One region of the Vibrio sp. R10-SF1-ISO8 genome, then DNA from elsewhere that is predicted to be linked to it. Evidence: predicted binding sites of a transcription regulator. Region 1 holds the regulator's gene; the other holds the start of a gene.

Region 1 (3,179 bases):
AGCAGCGCCTAAAAGGGTAACGACCGCAGCGCCAGGAATTGAGAAAGCAGTGATAGCAACATAGGCGATAAAATAGCTAGCAGCGGCGATAGTAAAGTTATCTGCGATAAATGCGGAGAGCTCTGCTTGCTGCGCCTTCGCGTTTTCTAGCGTGAGATACTGACCAAAATTTACGCCAAGTAAAACAATTAGTGCGACGAAAATAATTCCTAGGATGATCTTTTTATTCATGTTGTGCAGCTCCATCATATTTCATGGATATCAATTATTAGTGTTACTAGACAAGACAGGGAAAGCAAGCCACAAATTTCAAGATGGCAGATAAAAACCAATAAAAAAGTCAGCACAAAGGCTGACTTCTTAAACAAATTTATTTTTTAGGTTAGCTGACTTGAGTTAACAGCTCCTGACGGCGACTTTGGGGGATAACCGACCAGTGTGTCCCTTTAATGGCACCTTCTAAAGCCCAGAGAAGTTCGATGTTTACATCGGAAGAGTGTGTAGTCTGAATGGCTTTAAACGCATGTACGGCTCCCACTTGTTCCAGATTCTCTACCGAATCTATACCAGCTTTCTTGAGCATGCGCTCAGTTGCTAGCCGCAAGTTAGGCAGATCTTTCAAACGATTGGGTTTCGCTTGCGATTGGCATTGCTTCTCTTGATTTGCTGCTTTTAAGGCGACGTTCGCAATCTTTAACGTTTTATTTGCGTCAGCTGCCCAATCATCACAAAGCGCAAAATACTTCGTCACGACGGGGAATCCGCGTTTTTTGTAAACATAGGGTTCTAGCCCTTGAGACCTGAACTGTTTAGCGAGAGCCGCGTCCGCGCGTACGTGTAGTTTATCGTTGACGACAAGTGCGAACATAGTGTCATCAGCAAAAATGCCAAAGCCACCAAACATTGAGCGAGACTTAATATGTCCTAACTGCTCAAATAAACGCATTGAGTCTTTTAGTATTGGTTTATCCATGCTGTGTTTTCTCGGTGTATAAGTATACGCCACCAATGCAGGTCCGAGAGATTAGCAAAATTATGCAGAGACATTGTCAGTAAGGTGTCATACGAGTGCAAGTAAAAGCGGTATGACAGTTTGCATATTCGCCATCGGCAACCCCGCTACCAGACAATAAATTGTTTAAGGCCGGAGGCTTTGCGTCCCATCCTTTCGAAATGGTTTGCCCTGTTCGTGGCATTAATCGAACACATTAAGAATAAATAAAATCTGCGCAGAACATCACGTTTGTATCGGATAAATGTGATGTTGGTTCAATAAATAGAGGGGAGATATACGCCTAGCCAATAGTACGACTACAAGCTAAGCGTCTGACTTAAGGTTATTTATTTAGATTACGAACGGTATTGCGCTCGACAATTTCTGGGTGCATCTCGAACACACGTTTTTCGTGCTCTTTATCTTTAATGCGCTCAAGAAGAATTTCGAAGGCATTCTTACCAACGCGACGTTTTGGTTGGTGCACTGTTGTTAGAGGTGGAGAGAAGTACTCTGCTAGTTCAATATTATCGTAGCCGATTACTGAGATGTCTTGAGGTATTTGAATGCCTTTCTGTTGTAGACGGCTCATTAAGCCAAGCGCCATTGTGTCATTAAAACAAAATACGGCTGTTGGCTTTTTATCCATCGCAACAATTTTATCCGCAGCCAGTACCGCCGTATCACATTCGAAGTTACCTTCAAGAATCCAATCTTCGTTTACTGTTAAATCAGCTTCAGCCATTGCACGCTTAAAGCCACTAATACGCTCAACACACGCCGCTTTCTCGAAGTGACCACTTAAACAAGCAATGTCAGTATGACCGCGCTCGATCAGATATTTTGTCGCTAGATAGCCGCCTTCTTCAGAGTTATCGATGATCTTATCGGCTTGAGAACTCTCTGGACCCCAGTCCATTACCACTTTTGGAATGTCTTTGTGGCGGTCGAGCATTTCGCTCAGCTCTTCAGTCAGATCTGAACACATCACTAGGATGCCATCTACACGCTTTTCAGCCAGCATGCGAATGTAGTCGCGTTGCTTCTCATAGATGCCGCCGGTATTACACAGAATCAAGGTGTAACCTTGGCGGTAGCAGTAGCTTTCTACGCCGTCGATAACTTCTGAGAAAAATAGGTTAGTCGATTGCGTCACTAACATACCGATTGTACGAGTAGTGTTGCATTTAAGACTACGAGCAACGGCACTCGGTGCATAGTTAAGCTCGGTTACCGCTTCCATCACTTTTTCTTGTGTCGCTTCGGCAACAAAGCGTGTCTTGTTAATCACGTGAGACACAGTGGTTGTTGAAACACCAGCAAGGCGAGCAACGTCTTTAATAGTGGCCATAAATTTTGTCCTGTCGATGACTGCCACGAGAATATATTCAGTTTAGAATAAGTTGGCAGAAAGTATCAGAAACACAAAAACCGCTCTTATTTAGCGGTTTGTATTTGAATAGTTCATTTTTATCGTTTGCGGTCACGATTTTAGACCGCAATCCGACTTAGGGCAAACATATTTCGTCAAACTGACCTGTGCCAGTTCACATTGTCAGACTCTATTCGCCGATTAAATATGTGCAGTCCAACTCCAAGAACGCCACAGTGAGAGAAGCGATCGCAGAGTAAAAACCGAATTCATCGAGCGTTTGACACTTAGCCGAAAACTTAGGTGTCCAACTTAGAAGGTGCTGACGAATGAAGCTCTCTTGTTCGATCAGTGCCTCTTCAATATGACGCTCTTGCTCAAGTTCATTAGAGCGAATGATAAGGTTACCGAGAAAATCCAGCTCAATGGCAATGTGATCAGCCGGCTCATTTAGGCTTTCATCAACGGCTACACCATGCTCTAGCATTAATGCTTCCATCTCTTTGGCAGGCTTGTCGTTAAGCAGGCCTGTGTCTCCAATGTACATTGAAGCATAAGGCAGTGCCGAGTCGCGGTCAGACTTTAAAAATAGATCACAAAAGTCAGCGGCAAGCTCTAGTTGCGCATCTTCGCGATCGATTAAGCGATTAAGTGCATCAATGACACGATCAATCGACGGTTTAAGAGCGGCATTCTCGCCAAGGCCAGTAAGGAAAGAGCGGATTTGAGCTGAATGGTACTGCTCCAGATTCTCTTCCGTTAATTCCTTGGCGTAAAGGCTTGAAAGCCACCAATAAATTTCCGCACGTTTCT
Region 2 (3,179 bases), on a different contig from region 1:
CGGCAAAAATAATCGCCATAACAGAGACTCCATTATGGCGAAAAATAGTGTACTGCCGACATTTAGCGAACGAAATCGCTAAAGCGAAAACTAAGCCACTAAATACTTAATGATGAATACTGCTGATAGTACCCATACACTGATTGATACTTCGCGACCACGGCCACTCAGTAGTTTGATTGCAGCGTAAGAGATAAAGCCAAGCGCAATACCTTCTGCAATTGAGTAAGTCAGCGGCATAAGTAAACAGGTCACGACAACAGGTGCCGCTTCTGTTAAGTCGCGCCAATCAACACTAACCAGCCCAGACATCATCAGAATAGCAACATAGAAAAGCGCACCTGCCGTTGCGTACGCTGGAATCATTCCAGCAAGTGGCGAGAAAAACAGAGCCAGAAGGAATAGTACACCAACGACAACAGCAGTCAGGCCTGTACGCCCACCAGCGGCAACACCAGCCGTGGACTCAACATAAGAAGTGGTGCTTGACGTACCAATCATTGCGCCAACAGATGTCGCAGTCGAGTCAGCAAGTAGCGCTTTGCTTAGACGAGGCAGTTTGCCATCTTCTTTAATCAGGTTCGCTTTTGTCGCAACACCCACCAAAGTACCTGCAGTATCAAACAGATCGACAAATAGGAAAGCGAACACAACCGAGATCATGCCAACTTCGAAAACGTCAGCAATGTTCATTTGCATAAAGGTCGGAGCAACACTTGGTGGCGCTGACATAATACCGCCCCATTGAACGTCACCAACGATCAAACCCAATGCGGTGATCGCTAGAATCGCAATCATTACCGCGCCACGAACACCACGGTAAACCAAGCCAATCGTTAGGAAGAAGCCTAATGCCGCTAAGGCAGGTTGCAGGCCAGTGATATGACCAAGACCAACTAACGTTGCTGGATTATCAACCACAATGCCTGAGTTTTGTAGGCCAATAAACGCAAGGAACAAACCGATACCAGCCGAGATACCCGTACGTAATGACATAGGAATCGAGTTAATGATCCACTCACGAACCTTGAAAATACTCAAAGCCATGAAGATGATACCGGAAACAAAAACGGCACCTAAAGCGACTTGCCATGAATGACCCATACCAAGAACAACGCCATAGGTAAAGAAGGCGTTCAGTCCCATGCCAGGTGCTAGTGCAATTGGGTAGTTAGCAACGAAGCCCATGATGAAACAGCCAATCGCCGCAGCAAGACAGGTTGCAACAAATACAGCGCCTTTATCCATACCAGCGTCTGCAAGCATTGCAGGGTTGACAAAGATGATGTAAGCCATCGTCAAGAAGGTGGTCACACCTGCAATGATCTCAGTTTTGACGTTTGTGCCGTTTTCACTGAGTTTGAACAGTTTTTCGAACATAATCGAATCCTAAAAGGGTAAAAAGTAAACGGTTGCGTAATCGATTGGCTGGAATTATAAAGTCATCAAATAGTAAATTCCAGATAGAATTAAGACTCTAATCAATATTTCTGCTGTTCATTGCCGCTTTCAAACAAGGGCCAGATGATGACATAAAGAAAAATACTTTATATTTCATATAGTAAAATCATTGATGATTTGAATTTCAAAAAGGTGTTTTTTTATACCATGTCATAAACTTTCAATGGCATTTGGGATATTTATGCGTAAGGCAATATGAGTTTATGCGAATAAAATAGAGAGATAGGAGTTAGCGACAGGAAACCACAGAGTTTGTGGGCAAATTGTGAGCGCACTTTTGCTTAGATAAAAAAACGCCACTCAATTTGAGTGGCGGTTGAATCATGTCAGCGATAAAAGCTGTAAAAAAATTCCAATAATAGGGGTGAACAAACTGTTCGAGAGTCACAAGCTAGGGTTTAGTAACCGAAGCTTGTTGGGTAAGTAAAGCTGCCTGTGTAAACAGAGTTGTTTAGCCAGAATGCTGCACTTGGTAAACCTTTCATAACTATCACCTTCTAAATCAATTAAAACAGATTACAAATATTGATTTCTCGGTTCCTTGGAGGCGACAAATCGGACTCATCCTTTGAGCATTTTCTCTTCGCTTTCGAAGTTGGTTATAAATATACCCCAAAGAAATTTAATTACAAGCATAAAAGTGACAAAAGTCACAAAAAGTTCAAAAAATGACTTAGATCAAATGGATTTTGTAATTTAATTACAAATGTATCAATTTATTGTTTGGGTTTAGTACAAACGTCACCTCATCATTAACACATCCCGTGTCAATTAGAATCTACAATTTGTGATTACATCGAAACATTTGCTTGCCGCTTTTACTACACCCTTTAGTCAGGGAGTGCTATTCTGTGCTCCTCTACCCAATAGGTCAGATTTAGGTTTTTGTTCCAGATGAATAGCAAAAATCAAACACATAATCTGGCATTATTCTTTTTAAGGAGTCATCCGTGTCTGAATTCCATTCTGAAATCAGCAGCTTATCACCTGCTCCACTTTGGCAATTTTTCGATAAGATCTGTTCTATCCCTCACCCTTCAAAACACGAAGAAGCCCTAGCACAATACATCGTTGATTGGGCTAAAGAGCAAGGCTTAGATGTTCGCCGTGATCCTACAGGCAACGTTTTCATCAAAAAGCCAGCTACGCCGGGTATGGAAAATAAGAAAGGCGTCGTTCTGCAAGCACACATCGATATGGTGCCACAGAAGAATGAAGACACAGATCATGACTTCACAAAAGATCCGATTCAACCGTACATTGACGGTGAATGGGTAACAGCGAAAGGAACCACACTAGGCGCTGACAATGGTATGGGTATGGCATCTTGTCTTGCGGTACTGGCTTCAACAGAAATCAAGCACGGTCCAATTGAAGTGCTGCTAACGGTAGACGAAGAAGCAGGTATGACAGGCGCATTCGGTCTTGAAGCGGGTTGGTTAGAAGGTGATATTCTTCTTAACACCGATTCAGAGCAAGAAGGCGAAGTCTACATGGGCTGTGCTGGCGGTATTGATGGTGAAATGTCTTTCGATATCAAACGCGAAGCGCTTCCAGCAGGCTTTACAACTCGCCAGCTGATTCTAAAAGGTTTAAAAGGTGGTCACTCAGGCTGTGACATTCATACTGGTCGTGGCAATGCCAATAAACTACTTGCTCGCTTCCTAGCAGGTCACGCGCAAGAACTTGACCTTCGTCTTGTCGAGTTCCGTGGTGGT

The links. Region 1 encodes PurR, which represses purine synthesis genes. Its sites were predicted from a motif close to TNANGNAAACGTTTNCNTNA; they were not measured.
Region 2: the regulator PurR is predicted to act here: its motif matches at 1,401-1,420, upstream of AC6R00_RS19030 (NCS2 family permease).

Annotation. Positions count from the first base shown of each region.
Region 1 is NZ_JCBDHL010000018.1:185,597-188,775, reverse strand. Features, by position in the region: gene AC6R00_RS14170 (TVP38/TMEM64 family protein) at 1-231, opposite strand, end outside; gene AC6R00_RS14165 (TfoX/Sxy family DNA transformation protein) at 383-973, opposite strand; cyclic di-GMP riboswitch class I at 1,107-1,193, opposite strand; gene purR (HTH-type transcriptional repressor PurR) at 1,338-2,345, opposite strand; gene torD (molecular chaperone TorD) at 2,557-3,179, opposite strand, start outside.
Region 2 is NZ_JCBDHL010000021.1:225,907-229,085, reverse strand. Features, by position in the region: gene AC6R00_RS19030 (NCS2 family permease) at 91-1,380, opposite strand; gene vcdP (small protein VcdP) at 1,860-1,946, opposite strand; gene AC6R00_RS19020 (aminoacyl-histidine dipeptidase) at 2,412-3,179, shown strand, end outside.